DNA from 2 places in the Rhizobium sp. BK538 genome. Region 2 is predicted to be linked to the other one. Evidence: predicted binding sites of a transcription regulator. Region 2 holds the regulator's gene; the other holds the start of a gene.

Region 1 (8,311 bases), on a different contig from region 2:
ACGTCGCGCTCCTCGAGATTGGTCAGAAGGGCAGCAAGATCACCTGCCTTGGCGATAACCGGGCCGGAGGTGGAGCGGAAATTGACGCCGAGTTCCTTCGCCATGATCTGCGCAAGCGTTGTCTTGCCGAGGCCGGGCGGGCCGACGAAAAGCACATGGTCGAGTGCTTCGCCGCGATTCTTCGCCGCCTCTATGAAGACCTTCAGATTCGCACGCGCCTCCGCCTGGCCGGTGAACTCATCAAGCGATTGCGGCCGCAGCGTCACATCCAGGTCCTCTCCTCGCTTTTCCGAGGATATCAGGCGCGCGGCTTCACTCATGCTGACATTTCCCAATCTTCAAACGCTCGTGACCAATACACCAAGCCAGCGGCTTTGACACCCGCCTGGGCAGAGGGATCAGCGAGCCAATTCCTTCAACCCGAGCCGGATGAGCTTCGCGCTGTCAGCGCCTTCACCGGCGGTTTTCATCGCTGCGGCAACGGCGTTGGCCGCCTGATCACGCGAATAACCGAGGTTTGTCAGCGCGGAAACCGCGTCCGCGACCGGGGCGGCGGCGACGCCTTCGCCGAGCTCCTGCTTGAGGCCGATGGTGCCGGAGGCTTCGCCTGCGAAGGCCGGCGCCTTATTCTTAAGTTCGGTGACGATGCGCACGGCAACCTTGGGGCCAACACCCTGGGCGCGCGAGACGGCCGTACGATCCTGCAGCGCGATGGCGTTGGCAAGTTCGCTCGGGGGCAGCGTCGACAGCACGGCGAGAGCCACCTTCGCACCAACCCCCTGAACGCTTTGCAGAAGATTGAACCATTCCCTCTCCAGGGCGGTCATGAAACCGAAGAGTTTCAATTGGTCTTCGCGAACGTAGGTCTCAATGAAGAGCACGCAGGCCTCGCCCACCGAACCGAGGCGGGACAGGGTGCGCGCCGAGCAGAAGGCGACGTAGCAGACGCCGTGGACATCAACGAGGACATAGTCGTCGCCGATTTCTTCGATGGTGCCTTTAAGCTTGCCGATCATGCATTTGGTCCGTGTGGGTTCTCAGTGAAGATTAGCCGGCAAGCGCTGCCTGCCGCATGCGGCTGCTACCGCGGTTGTGAGCATGGCAGATGGCGATCGCCAGCGCGTCGGCCGCGTCGTCGCCTTTGAATTCGACCTTCGGCATCAGGATCTTCAGCATCATGTGGATCTGTTTCTTCTCGCCGTGGCCGACGCCGATGACCGCCTTCTTGACGGCGTTCGGGGCATATTCGGCAACCGGCAGGCCGGCGCGAGCGGGGACGAGCATTGCAATGCCACGGGCCTGGCCGAGCTTCAGCGTCGCAACGGCATCCTTGTTGACGAAAGTTTGTTCGACGGCAGCCTCATCCGGCTGGTAGCTATGCACGACATCCGCCAATCCATCGTGCAGTTGGCAAAGGCGCGAGGCTAGATCCATGTCTCCGTCCGAGGTCACCGTGCCGGATGCGACAAAGCGCAAGGAGTTGCCGAGCGTGTCGATAATTCCCCAGCCCGTGCGGCGCAGGCCCGGATCGACGCCGATGATGCGAATCGTATTTTGCATGCTTCACCCTATTGCAGTCACGAAATAACTGCCATCGATAAGTGAACAAAACAAAAACATTCGTTGTTTTTCAGGGCGGCTGTTTACGGCAATTTAAGCTCCATAGCCGACTTTGAACCATAAAATGTCAGAGGAGCTCCCTTCCACAGAAGGCAAGGCTCCCGTGTTCTGTTTACAGGTCAACCGGTCGGACGTTCCGCGTTCTGCCGGCATGTGCCGTTCCGGAAGGGTTCATCGTTCATGGTTCAGAGATTTCAATCCCTGTCCTTCAAGGTCATCGCTACCTTCATTCTGCTCACCGCGCTCTCGATTGCGGTCATCAACGTTCTCGCTTACTTCGCCAGCAGCCGTATTTCCGGCGAACAGGCCCTCAAGGCAAAGGAGAGCGTCCTGATCTTCCGCGGCGACATGCTGCAGGATCAGCTGAAGCAACTGGAAAACCAGGCAAACTCGATTGCGCGCATCGAAGCGCTGCAGATGTCGATCACGAGCCTGAAGAGCGGCTGGAAGACCATCGAGAAGACGTCGGGCGATACCCGCGCCGAATTGAAGAAGGTGTTCATTACCAACAATCCGAACCCGGCCGACCAGCGCGAGAAGCTGATGAAGCCGGAGGCGCCAAGCGGCTTCTACTATTCCAACCATGAGACGACGCAGAGCGAAGTGGCTCGGGACCTCGAAAACACCGCCTTCAGCGACCTGCTGATTGCCGATCTCGACGGGAACGTCCTCTACTCCTACAAGAAGAACGACGATTTCGCCGAAAACCTGAAGACCGATGCCTGGAAGTCGACCGGCGCCGGTCTCGCCTTCGCCAAGGCGATCGAGAACACCGCGAAGGCGACGGATGATTCCGCCCCCACGGGCTTCTCCGGTCTTCGCGTCGATGCCGCAAGCGGCAGGTCGGCAATCTTCTATGCCGTGCCGATCGTCAAGCTCGGCGCCGCGAAGGGCGTGATGCTCTTCAAGGTGCGCGAAGACATCATTACCAGCATTCTCGCCAAGGGCATCGTGGCCGACAGCACGGCGCAGGCGGCAATCATCTCGGATGACGGCTCGGCGATTGGCGTCAACGCGACCGGCCAGCTCGTGACGCTCGATACCGCGCCTTTCACATTCGCGAAGGACGCGTTGTCGGCAAAGGGCATGACGGTCGACGACTTCGATCGCGCCGATGGCTCGGCGCGAGCCTATGTCCGCGGCATCGATTATAAGGGTTCGCGCTTCCTCGTCGTGGAAAGCGTGCGCCTCAGCGAGCTTAACGCCGGCTCCTTGGAAATCGCCACTCTGCTGACGATGATCGCGTTCGGTGTCCTCGTCGTCATGGCCGTTGCGACGTGGGCAATCACCAAATTGCTCTTCTCGCCGCTTGCTCGCCTTGCCGGCGCCACCCGCGATGTTGCCGATGGCAATCTGGAAGTCGAGATCGGTAGCCAGAACCGCGGCGACGAAATCGGCACGATGGCCAAGGCCTTGGCGCGGTTCAAGCAGTCGCTGGTCGAAAGCCGCGAGCTCGAAGCTGCCAGCAACGAAACGCGAGCGCGCGCGGAACGGGATCGCCAGCAACATATGGCCGAGCGCGAGGCTGAGGCCCGGACACTGCAGGAGGTCGTTCAAGCGATCGACGAGGGTCTGCACCATCTTGCCAATGGCGATCTTGCCTATCAGATCGAGACGCGCTTCCCGAACGAACTCGAAAGCCTTCGCGTCAATTTCAATGAAGCCTTGGCGGTGCTCAGCGAAACGATGACGGCAATCGGCGGCAACTCCATGGCGGTGCGTGCGGGCTCCGAGGAAATGCGCACCGGTGCCGATGAGCTGGCCGGCCGCACCGAGCGCCAGGCCGCCTCGATCACCGAGACTGCAAACGCCATCGATGCAATCACCCAGTCGGTCCGCGTTCAGATCGAGCGTGCCGAACAGGCCGAACGGATCGCCCGTGACGCCAAGCGGGAGACGACCGGCTCCAGCCAGATCATGCGCGAGACGGTTGCCGCGATGGAGGCGATCCAGGCCTCGTCGCGCCAGATCAATTCGATCATCGCCGTTATCGATGCGATTGCCTTCCAGACCAACCTTTTGGCGCTCAATGCCGGCGTCGAGGCAGCGCGCGCAGGCGAATCCGGCAAGGGCTTTGCAGTCGTCGCCATGGAAGTGCGTGAACTGGCGCAGCGTTCATCGAGCGCTGCAAAGGAGATCGCGAGCCTGCTGCAAAAGTCCACGCATGAGGTGGAAATGGGCGTATCCCTCGTCGAGCGTGCCGGCGACGCGCTGACCGGGATCGGCAGCCATGTCGAGGCGATCAACGGCCAGATCAGCGAGATCATGGAAACGACCCGCGAGGAAGCCGACACGCTGCGCCAGATCAACACGGCGGTATCCGAACTGGAGGCGATGACGCAGCAGAACGCTGCCATGGTCGAGGAAACAACGGCAGCGATTCACCGGCTAGCCACCGAAGCGGTCGAAATGGACCGTCAGCTGGCGAATTTTACGCTGACGCAGGCGCACCAGAGTGCTGCGGTGCACGTCCTTAGACGTCGGGCCTGAGCAGGTCGATTGGCAGAGTGAACGAAAGGGCCGGGAGACCGGCCCTCTTTCTTTTCCGAGTTGTTTGGAATGGGCGGCATCCAGACCTACATAAACCTGTCCTTTCAACGACCGACAGGCTTCGCCATGGTTCCCTTTTCCATTCTTGATCTCTCTCCCGTTCCAGAAGGCGGGACGATCCGCCAGTCGCTCGAGAGTTCGGCGCGCATGGCGCAGAAGGCCGAAGAATTCGGATACAGCCGTTTCTGGCTGGCGGAACATCATGGCATGCCGGGGATTGCCAGCGCGGCGACGGCTGTCGTGATCGGCCATGTCGGCGCCGCGACCAAGCGCATTCGTATCGGCTCGGGCGGCATCATGCTACCGAACCATTCGCCGTTGGTCATTGCCGAGCAATTCGGGACGCTGGAGGCGCTGTTCCCGGGCCGGGTCGATCTCGGTCTTGGCCGGGCGCCCGGCACCGACATGCGTACCGCACAGGCGCTGCGGCGCAATCTCGACGCCGGGGCGCAGAGCTTCCCGAACGATGTCGTCGAGTTGCAGCAGCTGCTTGGCGCGCCGATTGAGAACCAGGCGACCCTCGCTGTTCCAGGCATGAATTCCAACGTGCCGATCTGGCTGCTTGGCTCCAGCCTCTATAGCGCACAGCTCGCCGCGATGCTCGGGCTGCCCTATGCCTTCGCCTCGCACTTCGCGCCGGATTCGCTGCTCGATGCCATCGACATCTACCGCAGCCGATTCAAGCCGTCTGCCGTACTCGACAAGCCCTATGTCATGGTCGGCGTCATGGGTTCAGTCGCCGCGACGGATGAGGAGGCGCAGTATCATTTCACCTCCGCCCAGCAGCAGTTCGTCAACCTGCGTCGCAACGTGCGCGGTCAGTTCCCGCGCCCGGTCGAGGATATGGAGAGCTTCTGGTCGCCGATGGAAAAGCTGACCGTGGAGCATACGCTTCGCTACGCCGTCGTCGGTTCGCAGAAGACGGCTGAAGCAAAGCTCACACAGTTCCTGGCCGAGACGGAAGCCGACGAGGTCATCATTTCGATGCCGATCCATGACGTCGAGGCAAGATTGAAATCGGTCGAGCTTTTTGCTGGGCTCGGAAACTTCCTCCGCGCTGCGGCCTAATGTCGCGCATCCCGGGCGGTTCAGATCCCACAGCCATTTGTGTGAATTGACTTAACGCCGCCGGACCATAGCTTTGCTTGATCACACATGTCGTTTGCACGACATTGCGGCGATACAAATGTGATGGACGGCGCACGCCGCAAATCGCGCGCGGTCGGTTTCGAGCAACCTTTGGAGGATCAGGCTTGCTATGCGTTACCGTGGTCTTGCTGTTTTGATTTCACTGATCTGTCTTCCCGCTTCGGCCGCCATTGCCCAAGAAGGCGATGCGGCGGCCGGGGAAACGGTATTCAAGAAGTGCGCGGTCTGTCATGTGGCGGATACCGACAAGAACAAGGTGGGTCCGTCGTTGAACCACCTGTTCGGCCGAACCGCCGGCACGCATCCGAATTTTGCCTATTCGCCCGCGATGAAGGCCGCAGGCACAGCCGGGTTGGTCTGGGATGAAAATTCGTTACGCGATTATCTTCACAACCCAAAGCTGAAGGTTAAGGGCACAAAGATGGTGTTCATCGGTCTGAAGGACGACGGCGAGATTCTCAATCTGATCGCCTATCTCAAGCAATTCTCGAAATAAAATCAGCTTATTGAAGCTTCGTCGACAGTCTGGCGAGGTTCCTCTCGTGCCATTGCCGTGATGTCCTGTTTATGAGATAGTCCTAACGTAAGTGCCGACGGATTGCGGGTATTTTCCGCGGCCGGCAGGGGCTTGGGAGGAACGCATGGTTGTCGTGCTGGTTCTCGTTCTGATCGTTGTCGGGTCGGTGGCATTCCACTTGTTCAGCCCGTGGTGGTGGACTCCGATCGCCTCGAACTGGAACTACATCGACAATACCATCATCATCACGTTCTGGATCACCGGTATCGTCTTCGTCGCCGTGATCTCTTTCATGGCCTATTGCATCTATCGTTTTCGGCATAGGCCCGGTAACCGGGCGGCCTACGAGCCGGAGAACAAGCGCCTGGAATGGTGGCTTGCCGGCAGCACGGCCCTTGGCGTGGGAGCGATGCTCGCGCCGGGCCTCGTCGTCTGGAACCAGTTCATCACCGTCCCGGCGGGAGCGGCAGAAGTCGAAGTCATCGGTCAGCAATGGCTGTGGAATTTCCGGTTGCCGGGCGCCGACGGTCAGCTGGGCAGGGCGGACAATCGTGCCGTTTCCGCCGAAAACCCTCTCGGCGTGATCAGGAACGATCCGGCCGGCCTGGACGACATCATCATCGCAGGCGGCGAACTGCATCTCCCGATCGGCAAGCCGATCCGTGTCCACCTGCGCTCGATCGACGTGCTGCATGATTTCTATGTTCCGGAGTTCCGCGCCAAGATGGACATGATCCCAGGCTCGGTCACCTATTTCTGGTTCACGCCGACGCGAACGGGCACCTTCGAGGTGTTGTGCGCGGAGCTTTGCGGCGTTGCACATGCGCAGATGCGAGGAACGGTCGTCGTCGACGAGGCGGACGCCTATCAGGAGTGGCTGGCGCAGCAACAGACATTCTCGCAGCTGATGGCAGCGGTTGAACCGGCCGAGTAGGCCGGCGTCGCGGCCGAGGAGCGGCCGTGACGGGAGGAGGAAGGAAGGCATGCGATGGTTGATATTCCGACCAGTGCCGGCGACGTCATCCCGCCCGCCGAGGTCGCGGACGTCGAGCTCTATCATCCGAAGAGCTGGTGGACGAAGTATGTCTTCAGCCAGGATGCCAAGGTCATCGCCATCCAGTATTCCCTGACGGCGTTCGCCATTGGCTTCGTAGCGCTCGTTCTTTCCTGGCTGATACGCCTGCAGCTCGGCTTTCCCGGCTATTTTTCCTTCATCGACGCGGATCATTATTACCAGTTCATCACCATGCACGGCATGATCATGGTGATCTATCTGCTGACGGCGCTCTTTCTCGGCGGCTTCGGGAACTACCTCATTCCGCTGATGGTCGGCGCGCGCGACATGGTGTTCCCCTATGCGAACATGCTGAGCTATTGGCTCTACCTGCTCGCCGTCATCGTGCTCGTCACGGGCTTTTTCGCGCCGGGCGGTCCAACGGGTGCGGGCTGGACGCTCTATCCGCCGCAGGCATTGACATCAGGCACGCCGGGTGGGCGCGACTGGGGCATCATCCTGATGCTGTCGTCGCTCATCATCTTCATCATCGGCTTCACGATGGGCGGGCTGAACTACGTCGTCACCGTACTGCAGGGGCGCGCGCGCGGCATGACACTGATGCGGATGCCATTGACCGTCTGGGGCATTTTCACCGCGACCGTGATGGCGTTGCTTGCCTTTCCGGCGCTCTTCGTCGCGGCGGTCATGATGCTGTTTGACCGGCTGCTCGGCACCAGCTTCTTCATGCCGGCAATTGTCGAAATGGGCGAGCAACTCCCGTCGGACGGTGGAAGCCCGATCCTCTTCCAGCACCTCTTCTGGTTCTTCGGGCACCCCGAGGTCTATATCGTGGCGCTTCCCGCCTTCGGCATCGTCTCCGATCTTATCAGTACGCACGCGCGCAAGAATATTTTCGGCTACCGGATGATGGTCTGGGCGATCGTGATCATCGGAGCCCTGAGCTTCGTTGTCTGGGCGCACCACATGTATGTCAGCGGCATGAACCCGAACTTCGGATTCTTCTTTGCCACGACGACCCTGATCATAGCCGTGCCGACTGCGATCAAGGTCTACAACTGGGTGCTCACGCTGTGGCGAGGCGACATCCACCTGACACTGCCGATGCTGTTTGCCATCGCGTTCATTGTGACATTCGTCAATGGCGGTTTGACGGGACTGTTCCTTGGCAACGTCGTGGTCGACGTGCCGTTGTCCGATACGATGTTCGTGGTCGCGCATTTCCACATGGTGATGGGAGTGGCTCCCATCATGGTGGTCTTTGGCGCGATCTATCACTGGTATCCGAAGATCACCGGGCGGATGCTGGACGAGGTTCTCGGGAGGATCCATTTCTGGGTCACCTTCGTCGGCGCCTACGCGATCTTCTTCCCCATGCACTACGTTGGTCTCGTGGGTGTGCCGCGCCGCTATTTCGAGCTTGGCGACACGGTCTTCATTCCGCCGTCAGTGCATACGCT
Region 2 (8,311 bases):
AATCCAGCCGACCGTGCGAGCGAGAGCAAACAGCACGGTGAACATAGTCGTGGGGAAGCCCAGAGCCTTCAGCGTGATGCCGGAGTAGAAGTCGATGTTCGGATAGAGCTTCTTCTCGATGAAGTATTCATCGGTCAGTGCGATACGCTCGAGTTCCATCGCGACTTCGAGCAACGGATCGTCCTTGACGCCGAGTTCGCCGAGAACCTCATGCGTCGTCTTCTGCATGATCTTGGCGCGCGGATCGTAGTTCTTGTAGACGCGGTGACCGAAGCCCATTAGACGGAACGGATCGTTCTTGTCCTTGGCACGGGCAATGTATTCCGGAATACGGTCAACGGTGCCGATCTCGGTCAGCATGTTCAGCGCTGCTTCATTGGCGCCGCCGTGAGCCGGGCCCCACAGGCATGCTATGCCGGCCGCGATGCAGGCAAACGGGTTTGCGCCCGACGAGCCGGCGAGGCGAACGGTCGAGGTCGACGCGTTCTGCTCATGATCGGCGTGCAGGATGAAGATGCGGTCCATGGCGCGGGCCAGAACCGGATTGACCACATATTCCTCGCAGGGAACTGCGAAGCACATGCGCAGGAAGTTCGAGGCGTAGTCGAGATCGTTCTTCGGGTAAACGAAGGGCTGGCCGATGTGATACTTGTAGGCCATGGCAGCGAGCGTCGGCATCTTGGCGATCATCCGCAGGCTTGCGACCATGCGCTGATGCGGATCGGTGATGTCGGTGGAATCATGGTAGAAGGCCGACAACGCGCCGACGCAGCCGCACATGACGGCCATCGGATGCGCGTCGCGGCGGAAGCCCGTGAAGAACCGGCTCATCTGCTCATGCACCATCGTGTGATGCGTGACGCGATAGTCGAAATCCTTCTTCTGGGCAGCGGTCGGCAGTTCTCCGTAGAGAAGCAGGTAGCAGACCTCGAGGAAGTCACCGTGCTCGGCAAGTTGCTCGATCGGATAACCGCGATGAAGCAATACGCCGGCATCACCATCGATATACGTGATTTTCGATTCACAGGATGCGGTCGAGGTGAAACCAGGATCGTACGTGAAGGAAGCCGTGTTCTTGTACAGGGCGCCGATATCGATGACATCAGGGCCAATCGTGCCGCTCTTGATGGCGAGATCGACTGATTTATCACCGATTTTCAGTGTTGCGCTTTGTTCCGTCATTCTGATCCTCCAAACTGGCGGTTGGCGCCATAAAAGCGCCATAGGGTTAAGCGTCGTCGACGATAGCTATATGATCGCGCGCCTAATGCCAAGTTACCGTGGTGCCATTTTGTGCATCGCAGTATCAACTTTTGGGCACTGCTGCGATGTACCCTGCGCATAGCAGAAGCTAATGATAATCCTTGGCTTTTCTGATTTCCGATTTTCCTTCAGATTTCAATCGATTATTGTTGCTTCAAGCCTCGAGAGCTTGCATTGTGGTTGCAAGGGCGGCTGTTTTTGGGCGCAGATGCATGCCGCGGTTGAAGCCATTTGAGGTGAGAAAGGCCGCTCCGGGCGCGGGTGCGCCTGCCCGTGCGGCAGAGCCTTATTTTCTCCGGCCTCAATCTACTCCCAAGCCTCCGCGCCTTCCGCACGCCGTCACTCGTTTCCTGGCCAACGCGGGGTACGACCGCGACTCTCGGCTGCTCATCGTGGTTTCAACGCGCTGTGGCAACGGAGATGGAACATGGGCGCTTTGTCCTGTTTTCTCCGGTCTTCCTCGGGACTGGCGCCGTCCTCTGGTTTGAGTTCGCAAGTGATCCGCCAGCAATCCGCCTGGGAGCATGGATTGTCGCGTCGGCCCTGATTGCGCTGGCGGCAGGCCAAGGCCGCCCGAAATCTTGCGCAGGCAGGGGTATTGGGTGTTCTGGGAATGCTTTTCGCCCAGTTCGAAACGCAGAGCAGGGCGACCGTCATATTGGATTCACCTGTAGCTACGACGATTACGGGCCGCGTCGAGCGTCGGGAAGGCGATGGCCGTGGCCGCTGGCGCGCTACATCATCTCGCTCTCGCTCTCGCAGACGCAGTCGCCCGGGACATTGTCATTGCCGAGGACGGCAGCCTTGTCGCGATTGTCAAAGGGCAAGTCCTTGCACCAAAAATCGACTCCATCCGACTGACTTCATCTTCGATCAATGGCGAAGGGTGCTCCACCGCGATCATTGGACGGCGTCGGCCCTGTTCGGCTGCGGGATAATAAAGGTGAAGCTCAACGTCTCTTCTCGGCAGCGGAACTGCGTAATGCTCGCAATGCGTTGCGTCAGGCTGCGATGGGCGCTACGAATCGCTTCGTATGCCTGAAAGGCGCCTGGTGCACCGCCACGCATGATAGCGGCTACGTCCTGACAATCGTCGAAAACCCTGTGTACTTCGGCGCTGCGTGCGACACCGCCGATATCGTCTCGTCTGACGGAATGCCGGTCGGGCGCACTGCTATTCACCGGCGAAACCTTGCGCCGCTCGGGCACCGCTGAGATACGGATAGACGACCAGGGCACCCATCGTGACGACCTCGTATACCACGCATGATCGCCCCTGGATGCGGCATCGGGCATACAACTGTCGAAGCGGTACGTTTGACGACGAGCTGCCTGTCGTTAGTGATAACGGCGAATGAGGCCGACCAGCTTGCCCTGAACCTTGACGCGGTCGGGTCCGAAAATGCGCGTTTCATAAGCCGGGTTCGCGGCCTCAAGCGCAATGGAGGCGCCCTTGCGGCGGAAACGCTTGAGGGTCGCTTCCTCGTCATCGACGAGTGCGACGACGATGTCGCCGGCATTTGCCGTGCTGGCGTTGCGGATGATCACTGTGTCGCCGTCGAAGATGCCGGCTTCGATCATCGAGTCGCCCTTCACCTCAAGCGCATAGTGCTCGCCCGGGCCAAGCATGTCGGCCGGAACTGTAATGTCGTGGGTATTGTTCTGGATTGCCGAAATCGGCACGCCGGCAGCAATCCGCCCCATAACCGGTACGGAGGCCGAGCTGTCGTTGTCGGCATGCGCAGCCGGCTTCGGCGGCGCAACCGGCTGCGGCTTGCCGAGGCTGCCTTCGATAACGCTCGGCGAAAAGCCGCGGCGGGGCTGGAGGCTCGGATTATATGCCTCCGGCAGCTTGATGACCTCCAATGCGCGGGCCCGATTAGGCAGTCGGCGAATGAAGCCCCGTTCTTCGAGCGCAGTAATCAGCCGGTGGATGCCTGACTTGGACGCGAGATCCAAGGCGTCCTTCATTTCGTCGAAAGACGGAGGGACACCGGATTCCTTCATCCGCTCGTGAATGAAGAGAAGAAGCTCCTGTTGCTTGCGCGTCAGCATCGAAGTTGAACCCCAGAGTCGTGAAACAAAGCCAGAACAGACACTATATGTTCCATATGTGTTCCGCAAGTGCCTAAATTTTCATAAAACTTGCCTGCAACTTGCTCAGTTTTTGCGTCGCTTTTGAGTGAAAGCGTAGAAGGGGGTTGCATTGTTGCCTTGCCCGGCGCACATCTTCGCAAATTCCGGAGAGTTTGCCATGAGCGAAGCACATCCGCTGGACCACATCGTGCTGCCGGTCTCCAATATCGGACTTGCGCGCGAGCGCTTGGGAAAGCTGGGATTCACCGTCGCACCCGATGCCCGGCATCCTTTTGGAACCGAGAATGCCTGCATATTCTTCGCCGACGAAACATACCTGGAACCCTTAGGCGTCGCCAACGCGGAGCTGCACGAGGCGTCGGCGAAGAAAGGCAATGTCTTCACTGCGCGTGACCGGGCTTTCCGATTTCGATGCGGGGATGATGGTTTCTCGGCGGTGGTCTTTGCGACCACCGATGCTGATCGCGACCATGCCCGGTTCCTTGCCGAAAAGATCAATGGCGGCGAGATGCTGCAGTTCGAGCGGCCGATGAAGATGCCTGACGGCTCTCAGGCCACCGCTGCGTTCAAGCTCGCGTTCGCGGTCGATCTGCGGGCTCCGGATTTTTTCTTTTTCACGTGCCAACGCGTCAATCCGCTGCCGGCCGACCGTAGAGCGCTGCAAAAGCACGCAAATGGCGTGAGTGGGATCGCAGAGATCGTTCTTGGCGCGCCGGACCCAAAAGCATTTGCGCCATTTGTGCGTGCTGCGGCGCACGGCCTCCCGGTGACCAACGAGGCCTTTGGCGCGAGTGTGACAACTCCGAACGCCAGAGTGAGCGTTCTCTCCCCAGATGGATTGGATGCCTACTTCGATATTCCGGCACCAAATGATCGCGGCCTGCGTGGCGTCGCCATTGTCTTCAAGGTCAGTGATCTCGCCGTGACAGAAGCGCATTTGGCTGCTAACGGGATGACTTATACGCGCAAGAACAATCGAATTCTGGTGAAGGCGGCGCCCGGACAGGGCGCGCTCTTCGCCTTCGAGGAGAAACGATGAGCCAGACAAATTCCGAAGTCGTGATCGGCGAAGGCGCCGGCCGCGTCACCTTTTCGAATGCCGGCAAGCTGTCCCTGATTGCCGGGCCTTGCCAGATGGAGAGCCGCGACCATGCCTTCATGGTCGCCGGTGTATTGAAGGAACTCTGCGACAAGCTTGGTCTCGGCCTCGTCTATAAGTCCTCGTTCGACAAGGCGAACCGCACCTCGCTGTCGGCGCAGCGCGGCATAGGTCTTGAACAGGCGCTGGAGGTCTTTTCGGACCTCAAGAAGGAATACGGCTTTCCGGTTCTGACCGACATCCATACCGAGGAGCAGTGCGCCGAGGTGGCGACGGTCGTCGACGTCCTGCAGATCCCGGCCTTCCTGAGCCGTCAAACCGATCTGTTAGTGGCAGCCGCGAAGACCGGCCGAGCCGTTAACGTCAAGAAGGGACAGTTCCTGGCGCCTTGGGACATGAAGAACGTTCTCAACAAGCTGAACTCGACCGGAAACCCGAATATTCTGCTTTGCGAACGCGGCGCCTCGTTCGGCTACAACACACTGGTTTCCGACATGCGTTCGCTGCCAATCATGGCGGCGATGGGTGCTCCAGTCGTTTTCGATGCGACGCATTCGGTGCAGCAGCCGGGCGGGCAGGGCGGTTCGAGCGGCGGCCAGCGCGAATTCGTGGAGACGCTGGCACGGGCAGCCGTTGCGGTTGGCGTCGCCGGTGTCTTCGTAGAAACGCACGAAGATCCTGACAATGCGCCATCCGACGGGCCGAACATGGTCTATTTGAAGGATATGCCGCGGCTGCTCGAAAAGCTGCTGGCCTTCGACGTGATTGCAAAGGCCGCCTGAAACCGGCAGACGGGTGTCGGCCGTCAACCGGCGAGCGCCATCCTTTTGTGGGAGGCATATCCCATGGTCGCGGACTGTCCCGTTTCGTCGAGACAGAAACGGGACAGCAGGTGATTGAGGCGCACCGCCTCGTCGCCCAGCTCTCGGCAGGCGGCGCTGGTTTGCTCGACCATCGCCGCGTTCTGTTGCGTGACACTGTCCATCGTGTTGATGGCGGCATTGACTTCCAGGAGCGCGGTGGTTTGTTCGGAGGAAGAACGCACGATCCCCTCGATCAGCGCCGTGACCTTGAGAATCTGCTGATCGATATTGCTGAGCGCTTCGCCTGTGCGGTTGACAAGGCCGACGCCTGCTGAAACCTGGCTGGAAGAGGTCTCGATCAACTGTTTGATTTCTTTCGCCAGATTGGCGGAGCGACCGGCAAGGTCGCGCACTTCCTGTGCAACGACGGCAAAGCCCTTTCCGGCATCACCTGCGCGGGCGGCCTCCACTCCGGCATTCAGTGCGAGGAGGTTGGTCTGGAAGGCGATTTCGTCGATGACGTTGATGATCTGGCCGATCTGTGCGGATGATGTCTCGATCTTCTCCATCGCGGCCACCGCCTCGTGCACGACGGTCGCCGAGTAGCTTGCGCTTTCCTTGGTCGCCGTCATCATCGCGTTCGCTTCGTTGGCCCGTTCCGATGAATTCTTGACGGTGACCGTGATCTGGTCGAGCGCCGAGGCTGCTTGCTCCAGTGAGGCGGCCTGATGTTCCGTTCGCCGGGCCAGATCATCCGTGCTCGACGCGATTTCGCTCGAGCCGGTCCCTACCGTATTCGTGACGGCTGAGATTTCTTTCATTGCGCCGGAAAGCGTACGGATGCTCGAGTTGAACTCCTCGCGCAGCTTTTCATAGGTCGCTTCGAAGGGCTCGCTGAGTTGGACAGAGAGGTCGCCGCCCGAAAGGCGCTCCAGACCGCGGCTCAGACTGGTGATGACGCGCTCGCGGGCAGCTTCCTCGTCTGCCTTGGTGGCGGCGAGCGCCGCATCGCGCTGTGTCTGGACCTGGCGTTCGGCATCCTGGCGCTCACGGATATTGTTCCGTTCCTCGGCGGCTTCGCGGAACACGGAGACGGCGCGCGCCATCTCGCCGATTTCGTCGGCGCGGCGGCTGAAGGGCACTTCCTTCGAATAATCGCCGGCGGCAAGGATCGCCATATAGTCGCGCATTGCTGAGAGCGGCACGACAGCGCGTCGACGGAAGACGTAAAGGCCGCCGAGCAACAGGAAAAACGAGACAGCTGCTGCCGCGAGCGTGATGGTGGAGAGGATGCGGGTCTGTTCGGCGGCATCCTTTTCGGCAGCAGCCAGGAAGGCGTTCGCCATATCCACGAGCTTGTTGACGGCCTCTTCATGAATATGGAAATTCGTTGAAAGCTTCTCGAAAGCCGCCGGGATGACGGCGGCGTCGTTCTTGAGAATGGCTGGGGCGAGTTCTTCTGCCATCACCTTCCAGAACACGTCGCCTTTGACGAGGACATCGTTCAGGAGTTTTTCCTTGAGGTCGGCGCTGAGCGCTGTTTCCGACCAATATTTGCGGCGATCCTTATAGGCGGGCTTCAGGACAGTCTGGATGCGCTCGATATTCTTCCGCGCGACTTCAGGACGCTGCACCGCCTCAAGTGCGAGCATGTAGGATTCAACAATATAGAGAGGTGGCGGCAGGATATCGGCAACGAGATCCTTTCCGTAGACGATCTGCTGATACATCTCGCCGTTCACCCGCAGCTTGTTGAAGGCGTAATTCTGAATGCCGATCGACGTGATCAATCCTGCGGTGACGACGGCCGCGAAGATGGCAAGGCTGCGAGCAATATTGAGTTTCATCCGGCGCCCCGTAAATTCTAACAGCGAACAGGTGTTGTTTATTGAAATGGCTTGGAGTTTGGAGGGAGTTTAGAATCTCTATAAACAGGCGGAATTGAACCGCATAAGGAAGTGCATCATGCAATACTACTTACCGGAGGACAGGCAGTATTTCCTCATCGAGGATTAATTGTAATATTAATTGGTTACTGATCGATAAATTTGCAACCACATTGAATGTGGTGACTTGTTTTCAAAACCTGAAGTTTCGAAACACTGGAGCAGGGGCAGCGGAAGGATGCCGTGACGCGCCTCTTCAAAAGCCTGACATATTCGCGCGATAGGTCCGTGACGTGCCGTGTGTCGTCGGTGTGGCATTGTAATTTGCGTGCCTTCGATTAAACAGGCTTCGAACGATTTATCCACCCTCGAGCAGGAAGAGCCGATGACCGCAATTACCGACATTATCGCCCGCGAGATTCTCGACAGCCGTGGCAACCCGACCGTCGAAGTCGATGTCTATCTCGAAGATGGCAGCTTGGGCCGCGCGGCGGTGCCGTCGGGCGCTTCGACCGGTGCTCACGAAGCCGTCGAAGTGCGTGATGGCGGCAAGCGCTATCTCGGCAAGGGTGTTGAAAAGGCCGTCGAAGCCGCCAATACGGAAATCTTCGACGCGATCGGTGGCATCGACGCCGAAAACCAGATCCAGATTGACAACATCATGATCGAGCTGGACGGCACACCGAACAAGTCGCGTCTCGGTGCCAACGCCATCCTCGGCGTGTCGCTCGCCGTTGCCAAGGCGGCTGCTCAGGCTTCCGGCCTGCCGCTTTACCGCTATGTCGGCGGTGCGAGCGCCCATCTTCTGCCGGTTCCGATGATGAACATCATCAACGGTGGTGCGCATGCCGACAATCCGATCGACTTCCAGGAATTCATGATCCTTCCGATCGGCGCCGATTCCATCCGCGAGGCCGTCCGCATGGGCTCGGAAGTCTTCCACGTCCTTAAGAAGGAATTGTCGGCTCAGGGTCACAACACCAACGTCGGCGACGAAGGTGGCTTCGCGCCGGGCTTGAAGAGCGCGCCTGAAGCCCTCGACTTCATCATGAGGTCCATCGAGAAAGCCGGCTACAAGCCGGGCGACGACATCAGCCTCGGCCTCGACTGCGCCTCGACGGAATTTTTCAAGGACGGCAAGTACGTCCTCGAAGGCGAAGGTC

Evidence for each region. The regulator LexA, encoded in region 2, represses DNA repair genes until DNA is damaged. The targets are predictions, from matches to a motif close to TGTTCNNNNTGTGTTCNG.
Region 1: a site for LexA is predicted at 1,602-1,619, ahead of ruvC (crossover junction endodeoxyribonuclease RuvC). Genes of this name have one in related genera too.

What each region holds. Positions count from the first base shown of each region.
Region 1 covers NZ_JACIFT010000003.1:248,536-256,846, forward strand. Annotated here, with positions in the region: gene ruvB (Holliday junction branch migration DNA helicase RuvB) at 1-320, opposite strand, end outside; gene ruvA (Holliday junction branch migration protein RuvA) at 399-1,016, opposite strand; gene ruvC (crossover junction endodeoxyribonuclease RuvC) at 1,048-1,560, opposite strand; gene FHX09_RS05310 (methyl-accepting chemotaxis protein) at 1,801-4,110, shown strand; gene FHX09_RS05315 (LLM class flavin-dependent oxidoreductase) at 4,237-5,238, shown strand; gene FHX09_RS05320 (cytochrome c family protein) at 5,429-5,815, shown strand; gene FHX09_RS05325 (cytochrome c oxidase subunit II) at 5,961-6,770, shown strand; gene FHX09_RS05330 (cbb3-type cytochrome c oxidase subunit I) at 6,825-8,311, shown strand, end outside.
Region 2 covers NZ_JACIFT010000012.1:74,774-83,084, reverse strand. Annotated here, with positions in the region: gene gltA (citrate synthase) at 1-1,182, opposite strand, end outside; gene lexA (transcriptional repressor LexA) at 2,602-3,318, opposite strand; gene FHX09_RS16375 (VOC family protein) at 3,518-4,399, shown strand; gene kdsA (3-deoxy-8-phosphooctulonate synthase) at 4,396-5,241, shown strand; gene FHX09_RS16365 (HAMP domain-containing methyl-accepting chemotaxis protein) at 5,265-7,109, opposite strand; gene eno (phosphopyruvate hydratase) at 7,534-8,311, shown strand, end outside.